4 regions of the Peribacillus sp. NPDC097224 genome follow, and region 3 is predicted to be linked to each of the others. Evidence: riboswitches for the same ligand, from Rfam matches in the RefSeq annotation. Region 3 holds a riboswitch; each other region holds the start of a gene.
The links. A riboswitch is a leader RNA that binds a small molecule or an ion and turns the genes downstream of it on or off. The one in region 3 is predicted to bind S-adenosylmethionine.

Region 1: it holds a riboswitch for S-adenosylmethionine, as region 3 does, so the genes downstream of both, ACIQXR_RS13135 (Na+/H+ antiporter NhaC family protein) here and metK (methionine adenosyltransferase) in region 3, are expected to answer to the same signal.
Region 2: it holds a riboswitch for S-adenosylmethionine, as region 3 does, so the genes downstream of both, ACIQXR_RS04375 (methionine ABC transporter ATP-binding protein) here and metK (methionine adenosyltransferase) in region 3, are expected to answer to the same signal.
Region 4: it holds a riboswitch for S-adenosylmethionine, as region 3 does, so the genes downstream of both, ACIQXR_RS07725 (methionine biosynthesis PLP-dependent protein) here and metK (methionine adenosyltransferase) in region 3, are expected to answer to the same signal.

The regions. Positions count from the first base shown of each region.
Region 1 covers NZ_JBIWDK010000006.1:113,130-119,178, reverse strand. The annotation lists gene ACIQXR_RS13155 (branched-chain amino acid ABC transporter permease) at 1-91, shown strand, start outside; gene ACIQXR_RS13150 (ABC transporter ATP-binding protein) at 94-858, shown strand; gene ACIQXR_RS13145 (ABC transporter ATP-binding protein) at 851-1,558, shown strand; gene ACIQXR_RS13140 (ABC transporter substrate-binding protein) at 1,586-2,779, shown strand; SAM riboswitch class I at 2,929-3,033, shown strand; gene ACIQXR_RS13135 (Na+/H+ antiporter NhaC family protein) at 3,238-4,530, shown strand; gene ACIQXR_RS13130 (alanine/glycine:cation symporter family protein) at 4,839-6,049, shown strand, end outside.
Region 2 covers NZ_JBIWDK010000002.1:157,613-163,661, reverse strand. The annotation lists gene ACIQXR_RS04380 (O-acetylhomoserine aminocarboxypropyltransferase/cysteine synthase family protein) at 326-1,636, shown strand; SAM riboswitch class I at 1,749-1,860, shown strand; gene ACIQXR_RS04375 (methionine ABC transporter ATP-binding protein) at 2,005-3,039, shown strand; gene ACIQXR_RS04370 (methionine ABC transporter permease) at 3,032-3,700, shown strand; gene ACIQXR_RS04365 (MetQ/NlpA family ABC transporter substrate-binding protein) at 3,716-4,549, shown strand; gene ACIQXR_RS20540 (YuzK family famiily protein) at 4,704-4,856, shown strand; gene sufC (Fe-S cluster assembly ATPase SufC) at 5,287-6,049, shown strand, end outside.
Region 3 covers NZ_JBIWDK010000008.1:43,732-49,780, reverse strand. The annotation lists gene mnmM (tRNA 5-(aminomethyl)-2-thiouridylate-methyltransferase MnmM) at 1-194, shown strand, start outside; gene ACIQXR_RS15665 (hypothetical protein) at 290-451, shown strand; gene ACIQXR_RS15660 (alpha/beta hydrolase) at 528-1,331, opposite strand; gene ACIQXR_RS15655 (gamma carbonic anhydrase) at 1,546-2,064, shown strand; gene metK (methionine adenosyltransferase) at 2,205-3,401, opposite strand; SAM riboswitch class I at 3,570-3,732, opposite strand; gene pckA (phosphoenolpyruvate carboxykinase (ATP)) at 4,310-5,893, shown strand.
Region 4 covers NZ_JBIWDK010000003.1:213,301-219,349, forward strand. The annotation lists gene metC (cystathionine beta-lyase) at 33-1,214, opposite strand; gene ACIQXR_RS07725 (methionine biosynthesis PLP-dependent protein) at 1,211-2,323, opposite strand; SAM riboswitch class I at 2,409-2,523, opposite strand; gene fumC (class II fumarate hydratase) at 2,855-4,237, shown strand; gene ACIQXR_RS07735 (hypothetical protein) at 4,345-4,587, shown strand; gene ACIQXR_RS07740 (MFS transporter) at 4,814-6,010, shown strand.

The sequences.
Region 1 (6,049 bases), on a different contig from region 3:
GGGTGCATTCTTTGATTGGAAAATTAAACGAAGAGATAAGAAACAACTGATTATGAGTAAGGACGTTCCGGTTAATGCGGAGGAGGGATGAAGATGTTTATCGAAACGAAGAATTTAACAAAGAGTTTCGGGGGATTGGCAGCTGTAAAAAATGTGGATTTCACCATTGAAAAAGGAAAGATCAATGCGATTATCGGGCCTAATGGAGCCGGGAAGTCTACGTTTTTCAACTTGATCAGCGGCTTCCATCGTCCAAGTTCTGGAGCAGTCCTCTTCAAAGGGAAAGACATCACGAAGCTTCCTGCCAATGAAATAGCGGGGCTTGGCATAGCAAGAACGTTCCAGACGACTAGTCTTTTTGAGCAATCCACCATCTTGGATAACGTGATTGTAGGGCATAGGCTTCGAACTAAATCGAATTTGGTAGATGCTATCCTAAGGACGAAGAGGTTAAAACGGGAGGAAAAGGCCTGTCGTGATAAAGCGATGGAAGTATTGAAAATTGTCGGCTTAATGGATTCGGCAAATAAGATGGTCTCGAGTATTTCTCAAGAGGAAAAGAAGCGGACTGCGATTGCCCTTGCCCTTGCGACGGATCCGGAAATCATCTTTCTTGATGAACCGGCCGCCGGCATAAACCCTGATGAAACAGAAGGGCTTACAGAACTGATCAAGGAGTTGAATCAGTCGGGCTTCACGATTTGCTTGATCGAGCACAAGATGCATATGATCATGAACTTAGCTGACCATATCATGGTCCTGAACTACGGGGAAAAGATTGCTGAAGGCACTCCAAAAGAAATCAGGGCGAATGAGGCGGTTATTAAAGCCTATTTAGGAGGTAGTGCTAGTGCTTAAGTTAACTGATGTTACTGTATGTTATGGGAGCTTCTCTGCGATCAAGCATGTGAATATTGAAGTGAAAAAAGGGGAAATTGTCGTTCTACTGGGAGCGAATGGAGCAGGGAAAAGCACGACATTCCGTTCTATCAGCGGCATAAGCAAGCTGGCTCAGGGTGAAATTCATTTTGAGGAACTGGCTATCGGAGGTAGGGATCCGGATAAGAATGTCCAAGCTGGAATCGTGCAATGTGCAGAAGGGCGGAAACTGTTTCCTCAGATGACTGTCCAGGAAAACTTGAAGATGGGAGCTTACGTACATCGAAAAAAAAAGATGGAAATCAAGGCCTCATTGGAAAATGTCTATCATTTATTTCCTATTTTAAAAGAAAAACTCCATGATGAAGCCGGCAGCTTGAGTGGTGGACAGCAACAGATGCTAGCCATTGGCAGGGCCTTGATGTCTAAGCCAAAGCTTTTGATGCTAGATGAACCTTCCGTGGGCCTCGCTCCTTTGATCGTTGAACAGATGTTCCAAGTCATTGAAGAAATAAACCGGGAAGGCATAACCGTTCTACTAGCCGAACAGAATGCGAATGCGGCTCTTAGCATTGCAGATAAGGGATATGTTTTTGAAAATGGGGAAATTGTCGTCGAAGGGACTGCAAAAGAATTATTGGCTAATGATGAAGTACGGAAAGCTTATATCGGAGCATAAGAGTTTAAAAATGAATGGGGGATTTTCATGAAAAAATTGAGTGTATTCTTTGTCATGCTATTACTCGTCCTAACGGCACTAGCCGGCTGTAACAAAGGAGACAGCCCTGCCTCAAGTGGGGGAGGAAAGGCCAGTAAAGGGAAGAATGTCGTCAATATCGGTTTTAGCGGTCCTTTGAGTGGAGCAGCAGCCTTATATGGAAAACGAACGTTAAATGGTGTGGAGATGGCAGTAAATGAAATCAATGATGCTGGTGGGTTTGAAGTGGAAGGGGAAAAATATACGCTCAACCTGGTTTCGTTGGATGATAAGTACTTACCGAATGAAACGGGTTCAAATGCTAAACGTTTAATTCAGGAATACAAAACTCCGATTATTTTCACTCCTCATAGTGGAGGGATACTCGCCCTTCAGGTTTTTAACGAAAAAGAGAAATTCATCATCGGTGGCTATTCGAGTGAACCAGCCATCACGGAAAGCGGTAATTCATTAACGGTGAGGATCCCGCCAAATTATGAAGGGTATATTGAACCGTTTTCTACGTATGCAATGGAAAACTTCGGAAAGAAAATTGCGGCATTGCCACCATCTTCCCAGTACGGGAAGGACTGGGCGGAAAACCTACTTCCTCATTGGGAAAAACAGGGTGGTGAAGTCGTGTATAATGCCTCCATTGATTTTTCTAAAGAAACGGATTTCTTCACGACTGTTACAAATGCCCTAAAAGAAAAGCCTGATGTCCTTTTCATCGGGGGGGCGTCAGAGCCTACGGCCAAGGTTGCAAAACAAGCAAGGGAACTAGGCTTTAAAGGCGGTTTCATTATCATGGACCAGGCGAAACTGGATCAAATGAAACCAATAGCGGGCTCGTACGAAACATTGGAAGGTTCGATCGGTGTTCTTCCGCTAATCGATTCCAAGGAAGAAGCAATACCGGCATTCATTGATAAATATAAAAAAATTTATAAGGAAGATGCTAGTTCTGAAGTGGGGTTGAATTACATTGCTATGTATGCCTTTGTGGAGGCAATGAAAGCGGCGGGAACAGTCGATGATGTGAATGCGATCCGTGACCATATGCAGGATGGGCTGACAAATACGGCACCTGAACAGAAAATTTACAATATACCATCGATTGACGAAAACGGTGGATTCGCAGCAAAAGTCGTTGTAGGAGCGGTCGAAGATGGAAAAGTGGTACCCATCAATGTAGAAGAATAAAGGTGCTTTCACACTAACTACCTTTTCGCCCCGAAAGCTAAAAACTAATGCATTCCATCAGTTTATAAAAATCTTTAATACTTTACCTTGCGAAAACTCTTAAAATGCTGTACTCTTATATTTGCTTTGAAAAAATGAATATTTCTTACTTCTTATCAAGAGAGACTGAGGGACTGGCCCGAAGATGTCTCGGCAGCAGACTTATTTAGAGTGCTGTGCCAAATCCAGCAGGCGATTGACCTGAAAGATAAGAGGAGTGTTTATAGATTAAAAGACCTCTTCTTGTAATAAAACGGAAGAGGTCTTTTTGTACTCATAGGATAGGAATCTGTTCTTGATGGTTTGTTACTATTCTATAATCAAGACCATATTAAAATGAAGGGATGCCGGAAAATTTAGAGAGTCCAAAAAGAGTATCCATTACCATTACCATGCAAAATACTAAAGAGGTGTACATCATGAGTTTAGACAATAAAGGGAATCCATGGGCTTTAACGCCGTTTATCGTTTTTTTGATATTATTTATAGGTTCAGGTGTTATTACAAAAGATTTTTACACATTTCCAGTGATTGTTGCCATAGCCATTGCATCTGCTACGGCACTGGCAATGAATCGAAAGGAATCATTCGATCAGAAAGTAGAAATCTTTTGTAAAGGTGCCGGGGATTCAAACATCATGTTGATGGTTGTCATATTCCTATTGGCTGGGGCTTTTTCGGAAGTGGCAAATGGGATGGGGGCCGTAGCGTCTACGGTGAATCTAGCACTTTCAATTGTTCCGCAAAATCTTTTAATGGTGGGGTTATTTATTATCGCCTGCTTTATCTCATTATCAATGGGGACAAGTATGGGAACGATAGTGGCTTTAGCACCTATTGGAGTAGGAATCAGTGATCAAACGGATATATCTGTTGCCCTTTCCATGGCTGCGGTCATTGGTGGTGCCATGTTCGGTGATAATCTTTCTTTCATTTCGGATACGACTATAGCAGCTGTACGCACACAGGGAACGAAAATGAAAGATAAGTTCAAAGTGAACTTTTTTATTGTGTTACCTGCTGCAATAATCACATGTTTTATCCTTGGTTTTCTGACGATGGGTGAACAAGCTACAATTTCTGGAGAAGCCTACAATTGGGTCAAAATTCTACCTTACCTTTGTGTTCTAGTGGCAGCATTGGCAGGGATCAATGTATTCTTGGTTCTCTCTATCGGCATCGTCTTTGCCGGAATCATCGGTTTAGCGGATGGTAGTTATCATGCAATGGAAGTGATTCAAAAAATGGGGGATGGAATGGCTGGGATGTATGAAATCTCCTTCCTAGCGATTTTGATTGCAGGCATGGTTTCTGTTATCAAACATAACGGCGGAATCGATTACCTACTGAACCTCGTGACGAGAAAGAGCAAATCAAGAAAAAGTGCAGAGTTCAGTATCGCGGGATTGGTGGCTTTAACGAATCTTTCAACGGCAAACAATACCATATCCATCATCATTGCTGGTCCACTCGCAAAAAACATTGCCGAAAAGTATGAAATCGATCCACGGAAATCTGCCAGTTTGCTCGATGTTTTCGCTTGTAGCATTCAGGGCTTATTGCCATACGGAGCACAACTACTTTTAGCTGCAGGTGTCGCACACATCTCTCCTATCAGTATCCTACCCTATTCGTTCTATCCAGTCTTAATCGGGATTTCAGGAATCATAGCCATTTTAATAGGTTTTCCCCGGTTCTCGAAGAAGAAATAAAAATAGTATGGGTGGAAGAGTATCAATAAATCATGAATGTAAAATCATGAATGTAAAATCATGAATGTTGGCCCTGGAGCATTGTCGCCAGGGCTTTTTTAGGGTAAGTGACTTCGAATGGAAAGTGTGGATGAAATCTTTAATTCTTTTATGTTCCAAAAAACTAATATCCTTCTTCAATAATATTAAAATAGTATAATTAAATACAATATACGGAGTCATCTTTATTCTTAAGTGTTTACTATTTTGCAAAAGCGGGAACTCTAAAGGTATTGTATTGAAATAATTAGAGGTGGGTTCGTTTAAAAATGGAGATAGTAGAAAAGTTTATTACTGAAACAAATGATTTATTATGGTCATCTATACTGATTATATTATTAATTGGAATGGGCATTTATTTTTCTTTTCGGACTAAATTCGTACAATTTAGAATGGTGAAAGAAATGATTAGGTTACTAGGGGAAGGTGCTACGGCAGATAAGAAAGGCGTATCATCGTTTCAGGCCTTTTGTATCAGCACGGCTTCCCGGGTAGGAACGGGGAATCTGGCAGGTGTGGCTATAGCCATCACAACTGGTGGTCCGGGAGCAGTTTTCTGGATGTGGTTAATCGCATTGATTGGATCCGCTTCTGCTTTCATTGAAAGCACACTTGCTCAAATTTACAAGGTCAAAGACGGAGAAGCATTCCGTGGTGGTCCAGCTTATTATATGGAAAAAGCATTAAATGCACGCTGGATGGGTATCACGTTTGCAGTTTTGATTTCATTGACGTTCGGACTTGCTTTCAATTCAGTTCAGGCCAATACGATTACAAGTGCGTTCCAAGCATCTTTTGGAGTTGAGAAATGGGTCACTGCACTTATTTTAGCAATCATTACGGCTGTAATCATTTTTGGTGGGATTAAGGTAGTAGCTAAAGTGTCCGAAGTCATTGTGCCTTTCATGGCAGGTGCTTATGTAATAATAGCATTAGTTGTCATCATTATGAATATAACCGAGTTACCTAGTGTTCTGGCTTTAATCTTTGATAGTGCATTTGATGGATTGAGGGAAATTGCTAGTGGTGCACTGGGTGCAGCCATGATGAACGGAATCAAGCGGGGATTGTTCTCTAATGAAGCTGGAATGGGGAGTGCTCCAAATGCTGGCGCTACGGCAGATGTCACCCATCCGGTAAAACAAGGTCTTATCCAGTCACTTGGCGTTTTTGTAGATACGCTTATCATATGTAGTTCTACGGCCTTTATCATCTTGTTTTCCGGCCTGTATTCGTCGAAGGAAACAGATGGAATTGTTCTCACGCAAAATGCCCTTAGTGAGAATTTGGGATCTTGGGCTGGTATATTCTTAGCTATTATTGTGCTTTTATTTGCATTTAGTTCAATTGTTGGAAACTACTATTATGGAGAATCCAATATCAGTTTTATTAATGAAAAAAAAGTTTGGATAAATATTTATCGTGCAGCAGTCGTTGGAATGGTCATATTCGGATCGATGGCCTCGCTCGAGTTTGTATG
Region 2 (6,049 bases), on a different contig from region 3:
TGGATTGGTTTTTTTGTTGAAGTCATGGGGGGGAAATAGCATTCGTATTAATGATTGAATATTCTAATAACTAATTGACTACCTGCTACTAAAGTGCTATATTTTGTATGAAGTACATACGTTATAGACGCATCATACACGAGGATGGAATGTCTGCCATTTACAAAACGCGCTTATCCAGGCGACATCGTTCAATAGGGAAATTTCTATGGACGGTGGCGGGAAGTTCCGACTTCTTCATATTATAAGGTTCCTTGCATATAACAAGAGAAGAGGCAATATCGCTTTAATCCCTACTAAAACAATGGAAGAAGGGGAGAATATAATGACAGAAAAAAATTACCGCTTTGAGACGTTGAGTGTGCATGGCGGTTTAAAAGTCGACGAAACGGGTGCCCGCGCCGTGCCCATTTATCAAAGTAATGCTTATTTGTTCAAAGATACAGATCATGCAGCGAATCTGTTTGGATTAAAAGAGAATGGCTATATCTATACGAGGCTTCACAATCCCACTGTCAGTGTCTTTGAAGAAAGAATGGCCCTGTTAGAAGGGGGAATCGGTGGATTGGCAGTTGCAAGCGGCATGGCCGCTATATCCCTTTCCATCCTTAATATCGCTGGTATGGGGGATGAAATCGTTTCTGCTTCAACACTGTACGGCGGGACCTATAATTTATTTGAAAATACACTCCCTAAATACGGAATCAAAGTGAAATTCGTCTCACCTGATGATCCGGAAAATTTCAAACGGGCAATCACTCCACGAACGAAGGCCATATTTGCCGAAACAATCGGCAACCCAAGCTTAAGGGTTCTTGATATCGAAGCAGTGGCGGAAATAGCCCACGAAGCAGGGATACCTCTTATTATTGATAACACTTTCGCAACGCCGTATCTGTGCCGACCAATAGACTTTGGGGCGGATATTGTCATCCATTCAGCTACAAAGTGGCTATTGGGTAATGGTACGACATTAGGGGGAGTCATCATCGACGGTGGTAAATTCGATTGGAATTCGCCTAATTATCCAGGCTTTACGGAACCTGACCCTAGTTACGATGGACTTGTCTATTCCGAAGCGGTAGGGCCTGCTGCCTTTATCACGAAAGCGCGTGTGCAATTGCTTCGGGATTTGGGACCGACGTTAAGTGCTCAAAGTGCATTCCAGTTCACGCTTGGCCTGGAAACGCTCCATGTCAGGATGAAGGAACACCTGTTGAATACGAGGACGGTCATTCAATACTTGGAGAATCATCCGGCAGTCTCATGGGTTTCTTATCCGGGTAACGATGATCATCCCGATAAAGCCCTAGCGGATAAATACTTGCCTAAGGGAGCCGGATCTGTGGTGACGTTTGGAATTAAGGGTGGACGTGAAGCAGGTTCCACACTCATCAATTCGGTTGAGTTATGGTCGCATGTCGCCAATGTCGGGGATGCTAAAAGCCTAATCATCCACCCAGCAAGTACAACTCACCAGCAATTGAATGATGCAGGACTGGTCAAGGCCGGTGTCAGTGCCGACCAGGTTCGCCTTTCAATCGGTATTGAAAATGTAGACGATTTACTTGAAGATCTAGAGCAAGCGATTGAAAAAGCGACGAATATCGTGTCAGTGAATTCTCAAAGAGTTTAATGGAGAAACAGGTACACCCTAGGATTTTACATTGCACTCCTTTTTTATCTGTGTTAAAATTTCAGACATAGTAAAGTGAATGTTAAGACAAAAAAGAATAGTCCATATATAGCTCTTATCAAGAGAGGTGGAGGGATGTGCCCGTTGAAACCCGGCAACCGACAAGGATTTTCCTTGGAAAGGTGCCAATTCACACAAAGCGTAGAGGCTTTGGGAGATGAGAGGAAGGCCTGCTTTTCCCTGCCTTTCTGCTCATGCAGAAGGGCTTTTTCTATTTTCTTTGAATCATAGAGGATAGATTCATCAGGAGGCCATAAAAATAAATCGACTAAATTCATAGGCTTAATTGGATAAAGAGGTGAGCATACATGATTACATTGTCAAACGTCAGTAAACTTTTTCGAACAGGAAAAGGAAATAGCGAAACGATTCATGCCGTGAATAGTGTGAATTTAGAAATAAATAAAGGTGAGATTTTCGGAGTCATCGGATACAGTGGGGCTGGCAAGAGTACGCTCATACGTATGCTGAATGGGTTGGAACGGCCTACTGAGGGCTCCGTGAACGTTGCGGGAAATGAAGTTTCAACAATTAAAGGGTCTAAGCTTCGTAAAGCCCGTCAAGAGATTAGCATGATTTTTCAGCATTTTAATCTCTTATGGTCAAGGACCGTTCAAGAAAATATATCCTTTCCTTTGGAAATTGCGGGCATCTCCAAGCAAGAACGCATCAAGCGCGTCAATGAACTCATTAAGTTAGTTGGATTGGAAGGAAGAGAAAAAGCGTATCCATCGCAGCTAAGTGGTGGACAAAAGCAAAGGGTGGGAATAGCGAGGGCTCTTGCCAATAACCCGAAAGTGCTTTTGTGTGATGAGGCCACGTCCGCTCTAGATCCCCAGACAACCGATTCCATCCTGGAATTGCTTGTGGATATAAATCAACGCCTTGGTTTAACCATTGTCTTGATTACACATGAGATGCATGTCATTCGGAAGATTTGCAATCGAGTGGCTGTGATGGAAAGTGGACGGGTAGTCGAACAGGGAGCTGTCCTGGAAGTATTCAGAAACCCTAAAGAACAGATGACTAAGCGTTTTGTTCAGCAGGTGACGGAACCAGAAGAGACAAAAGAAACGATGGAGCATTTGTTTGAACGGTATCCAGCAGGAAAAGTGATTCAACTGACATTCGTGGGGGATCATGCAGAAAGCCCGTTGATCACAAAATTGGTACGTAATTTTGAGTTGGATGTGAACATTGTCCAGGGGAAGATATCACAAACGAGAAGCGGCTCATATGGAACATTGTTCATCCACCTTGATGGCAGTGAAGATGAAATGCTCCGCGCAATCGAATTCATAAAAGCACAGCAGGTAGGCGTGGAGGTGATTACTCATGCTTGAAGAATTATTGCCGAATGTAGATTGGGAAGACATCATAGAAGCGACGAAAGAAACGCTGTATATGACAAGTATTTCAGTTGTAGCGACCTTTTTTATAGGGATACTATTGGGGTTGCTTCTGTTTTTAACAGGCAAGGGGAATATGTGGGAAAATCGGGGCGTTAACGGTGTGTTAAGTGCTTTCGTCAATATTTTCCGTTCGATTCCATTCCTTATCTTGATTGTATTATTAATTCCGTTCACCAAATTACTTGTCGGTAGCATGATTGGTGAGAATGCGGCATTACCAGCACTCATTATCGGTGCAGCACCGTTTTATGCGCGGATGGTCGAAATCGGCCTTCGTGAGATTGATAAAGGCGTGATTGAAGCGGCTAAATCAATGGGAGCCAAAACCAGCACCATCATTTATAAGGTCCTCCTTCCAGAATCGATGCCGGCCCTTATATCAGGCATCACGGTAACATCGATTGCATTGGTTGGATACACGGCAATGGCAGGTGTCATCGGGGCTGGTGGATTGGGTAACTTAGCCTATCTGGACGGTTATCAACGGAATCACAACGACGTTACCCTGGTAGCGACGATTGTCATATTAATTATTGTCTTCATCATACAGATTATCGGTGATGTGATTACTTCTAAATTGGATAAAAGATAAGGGGAGATGAAAAGGATGAAAAAGTTTTTAGGGTTTGCATTCGTTCTAGTTTTATCAATTGCATTGGCGGCTTGCGGAACGGATAAAGAGAAAGATACAGGTAGTGGCGATGATACGAAGAAGTTAGTGGTGGGTGCATCGAATGTACCACATGCAGAGATTCTTGAAAAAGCGATTCCTCTTCTTAAAGAAAAAGGCATTGAATTGGAAGTGGAAACATTCCAAGACTATATCTTGCCAAACAAGGCTTTGAACAATAAAGAACTGGACGCGAACTACTTCCAGCACATTCCTTATTTAGAATCTCAAATTAAGGAAAATGGATATGATTTTGTTAATGCAGGCGGCATCCATATTGAACCAATTGCTTTGTATTCACAAAAATATAAAAGCATTGATAAGCTTCCAGAAGGAGCAACAATCATTTTAAGCAGCTCTGTTGCAGACCATGGACGTGCCTTATCACTTTTAGAAAAGAATGGCCTGATTACTCTTAAAGAAGGCATTGATAAAACGACAGCTACAGTAAAAGATATTGTCGAGAATAAGAAGAACATTAAATTCGATGCAGATTATGAAGCGGCATTACTTCCGAAGATCTATGAAAGCGGCGAAGGAGATGCGGTCCTAATCAACTCTAACTATGCAATCGACGCTGGCTTGAATCCACTTAAAGATTCCATTGCAATAGAAGATTCTGAATCACCATATGTGAACGTGATCGCTGTTAATAAAGGTGACGAAGACAAAGAAGAAATCAAGACGCTTGTGGAAGTATTACATTCCAAAGAAATTCAAGATTTCATTCTTGAGGAATATGAGGGTGCAGTCGTACCTGCAAAGGAATAAAGCAACGAAAGACGACCTGGATTTCCAGGTCGTTTTTAAGTTGGGGTTTAAAGTTGAAAGCAAAGGGTATAGAATAGACGAAGAAACAAAATGATTCACAAATTTGAAAGGATGGTTCACTATCAATACTTTAGATTTAAACGTAACGAGCGAAATGGAAAAAGCTATGCAGTTATCACATGGGGTTGGGTACAGTGAATACAGCAGAAATTTAGACCTTCGTATCGAGGTTGAAAAAGTAAGAGATAGGGAACATGAGCAATGCAATAAAATGGTTCTGGAATTACAACGTAAAATCCACGGATAAGCATATATTAGAGTCTTTCAAAAATCGGTCTGTAGAGGTAAAATGAAAAGTGATCTGTTGACGTACCGGATCCTGCTCATTACTCCTGCAGATCGATTTTTTTCATGATAAGGGCCAACCGTCTTCCCCTTGAACTTTTCGGGAATATCTTATTATGAATGGAATCCCGAATAATTAGCTAACATTAACGAAAACTAAAATAAGGGCATATTTGCAGTGAAAAGCCTTTATACGGTCGTTTTATAACAATAGGGCAGGTTTCCACTCCCTAGCGAGTAAAAACCTTCATCTATATTAGTTGATTCTAAATTGGATTTGTTATAAAATTGTAATGAGAATAAAGTGAGAATGATTTTTTGAAAACTATAGTCAAGAAAGTGATTTTCACTTTCTGTAATAAAATAGGAATTAAGTTCACGGAGGTATTATTATGTCAGGTTCAACATTAACGGTAAAAGATCTTCATGTATCAATAGAAGGAAAAGAAATTTTAAAAGGGGTTAACCTGGAAGTAAAAGGCGGAGAAATCCATGCAATCATGGGGCCGAACGGAACAGGTAAATCCACTTTATCTTCAGCAATCATGGGTCACCCTAAATATGAAGTAACAAGCGGAAGCATCAGTTTTGATGGTGAAGACGTATTGGAAATGGAAGTTGACGAACGTGCTCGTGTTGGTCTTTTCCTTGCTATGCAATATCCAAGTGAAATCAGTGGTGTTACAAATGCAGACTTCTTGCGTTCGGCTGTCAATGCACGCCGTGAAGAAGGCGACGAAGTTTCACTTATGAAATTCATCCGTCAAATGGATAAAAACATGGAATTCCTTGAAATGGATGAAGATATGGCTCAACGTTATTTGAATGAAGGATTCTCTGGCGGAGAGAAAAAACGTAATGAAATCCTTCAATTAATGATGATTCAACCAAAAATCGCCATTTTGGATGAAATTGACTCAGGTCTTGATATCGATGCACTTAAAGTCGTTTCTAAAGGAATCAATGAAATGCGTGGAGAAGACTTCGGTTGCTTGATCATCACTCACTACCAACGTCTACTAAACTACATCACACCTGATTTCGTACACGTTATGATGCAAGGTCGCGTCGTTAAATCAGGCGGTCCTGAATTAGCTGCACGACTAGAAGCAGAAGGTTATGACTGGATTAAACAAGAATTGGGAATTGAAGACG
Region 3 (6,049 bases):
TGTTCGACATGATGGCGCCGGAGGGCATCATCGTCCTCGTCATCTATCACGGCCATCCAGGAGGAGAGGCGGAACGGGATGCGTTGATGCACTACGTACAGAACCTGTCTCAACAAAAAGCCCATGTCCTGAAATACGACTTCATCAACCAAGTTCATTCACCTCCGTTCCTCATTGCGATAGAAAAAAGGTAGAACTCACACCACCGTTCAATAAACGGTGGTGTTTTTGTAAATCCGACCGAATTTTTTCGAACTTTTAAACTTTTACCCATTATAATGAGGAAAAAATGGATAAGTGGGTGCAGAAACATGGAACAATTATCGACTTCGTTACTGGCAGGGCAGATTTATTGACTGAGAAAATCAAACGGGATACAAGTGAATCATATGGTCTATTCGTCACCAGCCTGACTGCATTGACCGAAGATAGAACACGATGGAAGAATTGAAGCCGTTCGAACATGTCTTTGACAAATTCCTCTAAAACAAAAAGCTGCTGAAGTTTCTCAGCAGCTTTTTTCTTATTTAAACGACATAGCCCAATATCTTCAACCGGTTTTCAACGAAACTCAGTGCATATTGAAATACGTCATCCCGCTCCGGTTCATTGAAAATTTCATGATATAGTTTCGGCCATTCCTTGTATTGCTTTTCGCTGGCCAAGTTATAGTTGAACCACTCCCGGACCGCCTTTTTGTTGACGACCTTGTCATCTCCGCCCTGCATCATCAGTAAAGGCACGTCCTGAAACTCCGGAATCTCTTCAAAAGCATCCTTCATTGCCTGTACAAGCTCCCGATACCAGCGAACGGAAACCTTGGTAATGTACAATGTATCGTTCGTATCCGATTCACGGATTTCCGAATTCCTCGTCGCCATTTGGGGAGTTAACCCAGAATCCACCCGGAATTTTGGCATCACGATATTCATGCCGTGTGAAATGGCGGTTAAGTATTTGGGAGGATGCGTCATCAGACCGAGGCATGGCGATGATAAAATGACCCCCGCGATGTCCCATTCTTCCTCCTGAAGCAGGCGGATCGCAATCAACCCACCCATGCTATGTCCTAATAAAAAGACAGGAAGGGAATAATCGTATGCATCTTCAATCCAGCTTTTTACTTCTTCTAAATATTCGTCAAAGGAATCGATATGCCCCCGGAAGGCGCGTGTCGTCATTCCCTGCCCGGGTAGGTCGCCCATGACGACATGGTATCCGGCTGAAAGCCACATTTGTGTTAACCACTTGTAACGGCCATGATGCTCCATTGCCCCATGAATAATGACGATGACGCCTTTTGCATCTCCGTCCGTCTCCCATTTCCACATTCGAAATCCCCCTTTCACTTTTCTCTAGTTGTAAACGTTCCATGCAGAATGAAAAATAATCTATATGGTAAATTATAACCACATTTTCGGTTTTCAACAAAAACGAAACCTAATTAATTGTGCTCAATCAAATAGTAGCCAAGGCTATTTTGATACGGTATATTAAAATAATACAGCAAAATTATCCACTTCGGAAAGGAAATGATGAAAATTGATTATTTATCCATTCAAAGGCATGGAACCAGAAATTTCCGAAAGCGCCTATCTTGCTGAAAATGCCGTCGTGACAGGCGATGTCAAAATCGGTGATGAATCAACGATCTGGTTCAATACCGTCATTCGCGGCGATGTGGCACCCACCATCATCGGGAAAAGAGTAAGCGTGCAAGATAACAGCGTACTTCATCAAAGTCCCAATAACCCACTGATAATCGAAGATGAAGTGACCATTGGCCACCAAGTCATTCTACATAGCTGCAAAATTCGAAAGAGAGCCCTCATCGGCATGGGTTCGATCATCCTTGATGGAGCGGAAATCGGTGAAGGTGCCTTCATCGGTGCAGGAAGCCTTGTCCCCCAAGGAAAGGTTATCCCGCCGAACACCTTAGCCTTTGGAAGGCCGGCCAAAGTCGTTCGTGAAATTAATGAGGAAGATCGCCAGGATATGGATCGCATTGTCCGGGAATATGCTGAAAAAGGACAACTCTATAAACAGGCTGACCGAATAAAGTAACACCAATCGTATGATTACAAAAAACGCTTAGCTAAAAATAGGATTCCTTGAATTATTCCCTAGGAAGCCATATTTAATCCTATTTTTGCCCATCAAAAAAGGTGCCTTGCATTAAAGCAAGGCACCTTTTCTCATATGATTTACGCTTTAGCTTGTGTTTTTAAAGCTTCTGCTTTATCCGTACGCTCCCAAGGCAAATCAACATCTGTACGGCCGAAGTGACCATATGCAGCTGTTTGCTTGTAGATTGGGCGACGTAGGTCAAGCATCTTGATGATACCAGCTGGACGTAGGTCGAAATTCGCCTCTACCAATTCCACTAGCACCTCTTCACTTACTGTTCCCGTTCCAAATGTATCGATTGAGATGGATACAGGCTTAGCCACGCCGATTGCGTAGGCCAATTGCACTTCCGCTTTGTCAGCCAGGCCAGCAGCTACGATGTTCTTCGCAACGTAACGAGCGGCATATGCAGCAGAACGGTCCACTTTTGTTGCATCTTTACCAGAGAAAGCACCGCCGCCGTGACGAGCGTATCCGCCGTACGTATCAACGATGATTTTACGGCCAGTAAGACCAGCATCCCCTTGAGGTCCGCCGATTACAAAACGGCCAGTCGGGTTGATGAAGTATTTCGTATCTTCATTGATTAAGTCAGCCGGTACGACCGCATTAATCACATGTTCTTTTAAGTCGGCTTGAATTTGTTCAAGTGTCACTTCAGGATCATGTTGTGTGGAGATGACGATTGTGTCTACACGTACAGGTAGGTTATTTTCATCATATTCAACCGTTACTTGCGTTTTTCCATCAGGACGTAAATAACTTAGCGTGCCATCTTTACGAACTTGAGAAAGACGGAATGATAGCTTATGAGCCAATGAAATGGGAAGTGGCATAAGCTCTTCCGTTTCATTGCACGCGAATCCGAACATAAGACCTTGGTCCCCTGCACCGATAGCATCGATTTCCTCATCGGACATCGTACCTTCACGTGCTTCCAATGCTTTATCAACACCCGCTGCAATATCAGCAGACTGCTCATCGATCGAGCTTAGCACAGCACAAGTCTCGGCATCGAAACCATATTTCGCACGAGTGTACCCGATACCTGCAATCGTATCGCGGACAATGCGTGAAATATCCACGTAAGCCGATGTTGTAATTTCTCCAGCAACAAGTACAAGACCTGTCGTTACACTTGTTTCACACGCAACGCGTGCATTTGCATCCTTAGCTAGGATTGCATCTAAAATGGAATCTGAAATCTGATCACAAATTTTATCCGGATGGCCTTCTGTCACAGATTCAGAAGTAAATAGACGTTTCTTTGACATCTTATTTCCTCCTTGGAAGTTAGTATGTTGTAGGCATGAGCCTGATCTTTTACGGAACTCGTTTCCCTTATTAGTTTCAATCATAGACACAGAATTAATGAATAAAAACACAAAAACCTTCCCTGGCAAATGAGGAAAGGTTTAAAAATTCTATCATCTATCCTTTCACTCTTATCGTTCAAGGGTTTTTACCTTGCTCAGGTTAGCACCATCACCACTATTCCTTGAAGGTTCATCGCTTTATTTTCGGCGATTGACCTTGGAGTCAAGTTCAATATGGCAGGTTGCTGGGTTTCAAAGGGCCTGTCCCTCCACCAACTCGGGATAAGAGAATCCGTACAATTTAAGATACTATCGTATTTAGTCTGAATTTGTCAATGTTTTTCTAAATAGAACATTTTTCCCCAATGAAAAATAAAAAAACTTTTTATCTGGCACAGCCGGAATATAAATAGTATTCTTAAAGAGTGTAAACTAAGAAGATAAGACCATTGACTTACAATGGATAAATCAGACAAAATGAACATACCATCCGAACCCCATATTCATCCCTTTTTCAAATACATAAATGGTTGTTCACTTCTTTTCTTCCTATTATAAATGAAAAGGTACACTAATCCTAAAACGGGACTTCACAAAGACTTGTGGCAGCAATCGTTTTTCACATCCTAGATTTACTTCATCCAGATCGTCTCCCGATTCAACCAGATTCAAAAACATCCATCCAGGATGACTCACTGCAAGTATATGCCCGCACTATACATAAGGTTACACTCGAAGTGAGATAATTGATTAATGCGACTATTCCATTTTCATTCACAAAAAAAGTTAAATAGTATAGACTATTTAATCCAATGTGTTATACTAATTGTATTATAAAAACTTAAACAAAGGAAGGTATCTCATATATGAATTCTGTTGACGTTAATGAGTTACACCAATTATTAGCAGGAAATAATGTGCAAACTCAACTCTCAGTTCCTCAATTAGTTGAAAAAGTATTAAGCAGAAATGAAGGCGTTTTAACTTCAACCGGCGCAGTAAAAGCTGAAACGGGCAAATACACGGGCCGTTCACCTAAAGATAAATATATTGTGGAAGAAGCTTCTGTAAAGGACAAAATTGACTGGGGCCCAGTTAACCAACCCATTTCCGAGGAAGTATTCAATAAACTATATAGTAAAGTAGTGGATTACTTAAAGACAAAAGAAGAAGTCTTTGTCTTCAAAGGTTTTGCTGGTGCAGACGAATCATCACGCCTTCCTATCCGAGTGGTTAATGAATATGCTTGGCACAACCTTTTTGCTCATACATTGTTCATCCGTCCGAATGAGGAAGAACTAAGAGGGCATGAAGCAGAATTCACCATCCTTTCCGCACCTAATTTCAAAGCGGATCCAGCAGTTGATGGAACGCAATCCGAAACGTTCATCATGGTATCATTCGAACGCCGTACTATCCTAATCGGTGGAACTGAATACGCAGGTGAAATGAAGAAATCGATTTTCTCAATCATGAACTACCTACTTCCGGAAGAAGAAATCCTTCCGATGCATTGTTCGGCAAACGTAGGTCGTGAAGGCGATGTCGCTTTATTCTTCGGATTGTCCGGTACTGGTAAAACGACTTTATCTGCCGACACGAACCGTAAACTGATTGGTGATGACGAACACGGCTGGTCTTCTAATGGTGTATTCAACATCGAAGGCGGATGCTATGCAAAAACCATCAACCTTTCACGTGAAAAAGAACCACAGATCTTCGACGCCATCCGTTTCGGCGCCGTATTGGAAAATGTCGTGGTAGATCCCGAAACACGCGTGGCGGACTACGATGACAGCTCATTAACGGAAAACACCCGTGCTGCATACCAAATGCAAGCGATCGATAACATCGTGAATCCAAGTATTGCGGGACACCCGAATACAATCATTTTCTTAACGGCTGATGCTTCTGGCGTACTGCCTCCAATCAGCAAACTTTCTAAAGAACAAGCCATGTTCCACTTCTTGAGCGGATACACAAGCAAATTGGCAGGTACAGAAAGAGGCGTGACGTCTCCTGAAGCAACATTCTCTACATGCTTCGGTTCACCTTTCCTACCACTTCCTGCTACACGCTATGCTGAAATGCTTGGAGAAAAAATCGACGAGCATGACGCAAAAGTATACCTGGTTAACACAGGATGGACTGGCGGAGCTTATGGAACTGGAAGCCGTATGAAGCTTGCTTACACTCGTGCCATGATCCAAGCGGCACTTGAAGGTGAATTAGCCAACATTGAAACCGTTCAAGACGATATCTTCGGCTTGAACATTCCGGTTCATGTTCCTGGTGTTCCTGATGAAGTGCTTCAACCAATCAAAACATGGGCAGACCCTGCTGCATACACAAAATCAGCAAAAGACCTTGCCGCTCAATTCCGTGCAAACTTCAAGAAATTCGGTAGCGTACCAAACGAAATCGAAGAACTTGGCGGGCCGATTGCATAATAAAGTTAGGAAAAAGGACCAAGCGAAAATCGCTTGGTCCTTTTCTTCATCATCAAAGCAAGAATGCATAGTCCCTGGATATCCTCCTCTTCCCCATATTAGCTTTCTACGCGCACACCCCTTGGTTATCCCCATCCCCTTCCTCCTATTTCATGT
Region 4 (6,049 bases), on a different contig from region 3:
TTATTTAACCAATAGCTCAGTGCTCAATCCGATTATTTAGTAGAAACGGCCTGTCTTTCTGCACTTTTCTTAAGGGCTAAATCAAAGTCCCTGATCAAATCATCAGGATTTTCCAAACCGACGGACAAGCGAAGCAAGCTGTTCGTGATGCCGCGTTTTTCCCTTTCTTCTGCAGGCATGGCCGCATGGGACATTTTAGCCGGGTAAGATAGAATCGATTCGACGGCCCCGAGGCTTACAGCAAACACGGGTAACTCGACATGGTTTACGAACGAGCGGAAAATTTCTTCGCTTTCCAATTCGAATGATAGAACAGCTCCCGCTCCCCTGGCTTGATTTCCCTGGATGCCGTGTTGTGGGTGGTCGGAAAGACCAGGGTAATACACGTTTTTCACTAACGGTTGCTGTTTTAAATATTCCGCAATTCTCTCAGCACCTTTTTGAGAGTGCTCCATCCGGACGGATAGGGTTTTCAGACCTCTCATCACAAGCCAGGCATCCTGAACACCGAGCACCGCTCCAAAAGAGTTTTGGAGGGAACCAAGTCTATCGGCAAGGTCCGGGTCTTTTACGACGGCAAGGCCTGCTACGACATCACTATGTCCAGACAAAAATTTTGTTGCACTGTGCAGGACAATATCGGCCCCGAGGTTTAACGGTCTTTGCAGGGCAGGTGTCAGGAATGTATTGTCTACAAAGCTTAATGCGCCAATGCTTTTGGCGATATCACATACCGCTTTAATATCGGTTACTTTAAGCAAGGGATTGGAAGGCGTTTCAATATAGATTGCTCGCGTATTTGGCTGGATGGCCGCTTTTACACTTTCAAGATCCGTCATATCCACGAAGGTATGTTCGATGTTAAAACGGGTCAGCACGGTTGTTACCATTCGGAATGTGCCTCCGTATACATCTTCAGAGATGACGATATGGTCACCGGCAGAAAGCAGGAGGAAAGCCGTTGAAATGGCAGCCATCCCGGATGAAAAAGCGAATCCGCGCGTGCCTTCTTCCAGTTCCGCAATGATATCTTCCAGTGCTTCTCGCGTCGGATTCCCGCTCCGGCTGTAATCGTATTTGCCAAATTGATCAATGTCGGTTTGATGGAAGGTGGAAGCATGCTGAATCGGAACACTCACCCCACCTGTTGTTGGATCGAATTTATGTTGGTTGTGTAGTAATTTGGTTTCAAAACTGAATTCTTGGTTTGTCATCGTATTGCCTCCTTTTTAACTTGAGCAAATGCCTGCTGCAGGTCTTCGATTAAATCTCCGCTGTCCTCGATGCCGACAGAGAATCGAAGGAGTCGATTGCAAACTCCATTTGCCGTTCTAACTTCAAGAGGCATATCGGCATGTGTCTGTGTCGCCGGATACGTGATGAAGCTTTCGACGCCACCAAGGCTTTCGGCAAATGAAATCAATGAAAGGGACTGTAGAAATGGGTTGACCACCGCTTCATCATTGACCCGGAATGAAATCATGCCGCCACGACCTGGATAGAGAACATCCGTTACACTTTCATGTTCCGTCAAATAATCAACGATAACCTTGGCGTTCTTTTCATGACGTTCCATTCTCAGTGCCAAGGTTTTCATCCCGCGCATCAACAGCCACGAATCAAATGGGCTCAAGACCGCACCCATACCATTATGGTGGAAAGCAAGGGACTCACATAACTCGGCGCCTTTTGCCACAATCAAGCCGGCCAACACGTCATTATGGCCACCTAGATATTTCGTTGCACTGTGAATCACGATGTCAGCACCAAGTAAGAGGGGCTGTTGGATGATCGGCGTGTAAAAAGTATTGTCAACAATCAATAGTAAATTGTATTGTTTGGCAAGAGCGGCGACGGCTGGAATGTCCGTTTGCTGCATAAGAGGGTTTGTGGGAGTTTCAATAAAGATGGCCTTTGTTTGAGGGGTGATTGCTTTTTCAATATCCTCCAGGCAACATGTATTGACATATTCGCATTGTAGCCCCCATTTTTTAAAGCCATGCTCTAATAAACGATATGTACCGCCATATAAATCTTCGCTACTGATCCATGCATCCCCTGATTTGAATAAGGAAAGGATGGTGGCAATGGCAGCCATTCCCGAACTGCATGCATATCCTTGATCGCCATGTTCTAGTTTGGCGATCGATTGCTCCAATAGCTGGCGTGTAGGGTTTCCTGTTCGTGTATAGTCGAATCCTGTTGATTGACCAATTCCTTCGTGACGGAAAGCCGTCGAGAAGTAAACGGGCGGATTGACCGTTCCTGTCGCCGTTTCACTGCGGTTTCCAAGCTGAGCAAGATAGGTTTCTGTTTTGTACATAATTTTTCACTGCTCCTTTTAGTTAAATAAAATAAAAAAAGTCTTCTTTAAGAAGAAGACTTGAATAAGTAGGATAGAGTCATTCTTCTTATCTTCCAAGTTACACAAACTTGTGGAATTAGCACCTTTTCATTGGTTTGAAACAAATGAAGGTTGCTGAGGTGTCATAGGGCCATTCCCTCTACCTCTCTCGATAAGAGTTTTGATTATTCAATTTCTTTTGAATTTACTATAAATATAGGATTCTGTCAAGGACATTCCTAATAGACGGTTATTTGGGACTAGCTATTATGGAACATGTATCATGTTATGTATCATGTTTATCATTATAAAATTACGAATTCAACAGAGTAATAGAACCGGATTCAGATTAAACGGACTTTTCTGAAGGAAAAGGTCATTTGTGTTCCGTTTTTTTTGCTTTACAATAATAATGTTTGTACAATATATAGGGGATCATATAAAACGTCATTATTCATTACATATACATATTGTTTCTCAGTGGATAGTGCGAATATAGGAGGAGAACACATGGAATTTAGAATCGAACGAGATACAATGGGGGAAGTAAAAGTTCCTGCTGATAAGTACTGGGGTGCTCAAACGGAAAGAAGCCGTAATAACTTCAAAATCGGTTATGAAAAAATGCCGATTGAATTAGTTCATGCATTTGCTTACGTAAAACAAGCGGCAGCAAAAGTGAATTTTGAACTTGGCGATCTTTCAGAAGTGAAGAAGGATGCCATCGTTAAAATTTGTGGTGAAATCCTTGAAGGGACGCTTGACGAACATTTCCCACTTGTCGTCTGGCAAACAGGTAGCGGCACACAAAGTAATATGAACGTGAATGAAGTGGTCGCAAACAAAGGGAATAAATGGTTAGAGGAAAAAGGCGAAACTGAGATGCTTCACCCGAATGATGATGTTAACAAAGCACAAAGCTCTAACGATACATTCCCGACAGCCATGCATATCGCAGCTTATATGGAAGTTGCCGAAAAATTGGTACCGGCCATTAAAGTGCTTCGTGACACATTCGAAGCCAAAGAAAAAGAATTCTGGGATGTCGTGAAAATTGGACGTACCCATCTTCAAGATGCGACACCACTAACTCTTGGCCAAGAAATCTCCGGTTGGAAAGCAATGCTTGATAAAGATTTGGCGATGATCGAAGAAAGTAGCCAAAAATTATTGAACCTTGCATTGGGCGGTACGGCTGTAGGGACTGGAATCAATACGAAAAAAGAATTCCCGGCACTTTCTGCTAAACAAATCGCAGCGGATACAGGACATTCATTTGTCACATCGGATAATAAGTTCCATGCTTTAACAAGCCATAACGAAATTGTTTATGCACACGGTGCTCTTAAAGCATTGGCTGCTGATTTAATGAAGATTGCCAATGATGTTAGATGGCTGGCAAGTGGCCCAAGAAGCGGAATCGGTGAAATCGCCATTCCTGAAAATGAGCCAGGCAGCTCCATCATGCCAGGTAAAGTGAATCCGACCCAATGTGAAGCAATGACAATGATTGCGACACAAGTTGTCGGAAATGATGCTACAATCGGTTTTGCAGCAAGCCAAGGGAACTTTGAATTGAACGTTTTCAAACCGGTCATCATTTACAACTTCCTGCAAACCGTTAAATTATTGACTGATGGCATTCATTCCTTCAATGATAACTGTGCGGTAGGAATTACAGCGAATGAAGATAAGATCAAAGAAAATGTTGATCGTTCTCTTATGCTCGTAACGGCATTGAACCCACATATCGGGTATGAAAAAGCGGCTAAAATTGCGAAAACTGCATTCAAAGACAACTCCACTTTGAAAGAAGCGGCGTTGAAACTTGAATTCCTAACGGAAGATGAATTCAAAGCATGGGTTGACCCTGCTAACATGGTCAATAAATAATCAACAGGTAAGCATCCTTCCTCGCATGTAGGGAGGATGTTTTAATGTGTTAAAATGATGGAATAAACGAATACTTAAACTAGATAAATCGAACAGGAGGAATGGTCATGTCTTTATGTCCACTATGCAATGGTCTTAGAAAAATGCATTTGGAATGCCCTAAATGCAGTAGTGACCTTGAAGATCAAGGGAAATTGATGGATTATGCCGATGATTACAGTGCTTATATGGATATTGATACATTGAAAAAAAATGACGGTTTTCCCGAATCCCTTCAAAAGGGACAATGCCCGCATATTATGAAGTGCCCCAACTGCGGACACGATGAAGTGATTTTGGTACAGGAATAGAGTTCTTGAATAATAGGGTGAGACCTTAGAATAATTAATGATCGAGACTTTTTCATAAAAATGAGAAGTCTCTTTTTTATGTGGATCATTTTTTCATGAAAAGGAGGTTACCTAAACTTGGAATTGGAAATTCATAGTGGAAAAATAGAGGGATAGTGGGCTTGTCTCGCCGTATAATGTTATGGTAGTGAGTTATTCGTGGAGAATGGAAAGTAGGGTGGTAACCTTGGCAATGCTCTTATTGGTTATGATTTACTTGGCTTTCATAAGCCTGGGTCTTCCAGATTCCTTACTGGGTGCTGCCTGGCCGGTCATGCAGTCTGATTATGACCAGCCACTGGAGACTGCAGGCTTACTTTATATGATTGTTGCAGCAGGGACCATTTTCTCAAGCCTGGCTAGCGGCTGGTTAAATAAACGACTGGGGACGGGAAAGGTCACGTGTATAAGTGTGGCCCTGACAGCGGTGGCCTTATTTGGCATTGCCTATTCTCCCTCTCTGGATTGGCTTATTATCTGTGCGATCCCTTTGGGGCTGGGTGCAGGAGCTATCGACGCTGCGCTGAATAACTACGTGGCGTTGCATTATAAAGCCCATCATATGAACTGGCTTCATTGCTTTTGGGGAGTGGGGGCAAGCATAGGACCCATCATGATGTCTTATTATATGGCTAATCAAGGCACATGGAGAGCTGGTTATGTAACCATTTCCTATATCCAGTTCACCCTAGCCCTTTTACTCGTGTTAACCCTTCCATTATGGAAGCTAGTCTCTCGGAGGGTGCCAATCGATGAAGGTAGCACAGTGAATCCGGATTACTTGGAAGAACGGGTATCCAAGGAAAGGTCGCTTAAAATCAAAGGAGTCAAGTATGCATTGTTCACGTTCTTTTTCTATTGCGGCGTTGAATCAACGTTAGGACTGTGGGGAAGCAGCTATCTTGTGAATAGCAAGGGCATGTCAGCTGCTTTGGCCGCTCAAGGGGTCTCTTTTTTCTATACGGGTATTATGCTAGGACGGCTTATAACAGGATTTATTCTTTTGAAGGTCACCAACCATCAGCTCATGATCCGATTGGGACAGATTGCAGCACTTATTGGGACGGTACTCCTTATCCTGCCCTTGCCGGTTACGATGTCGCTTGTCGGTTTTGTTATAGTCGGATTGGGCTTGGCCCCCATTTATCCTTGCATGATTCATGAGACCCCCGCCAGGTTCGGTAAAACCCATTCACCGTCCATCATAGGATATCAAATGGCTGTGGCATACACGGGGACCACCCTTTTGCCGCCCTTTCTAGGGTTAATTGCTTCGTACACTACGCTTGATGTATTTCCGTACTTTGCTCTGGTTTATGTGATGGCCATGCTGTTCGGATCTGAAAAGTTGAATGGAATGTTGAAGAAGCGTTGGGCTAATTAAGATCCCTACCTTGGATGGGAGGACTACCTCATGAATCGT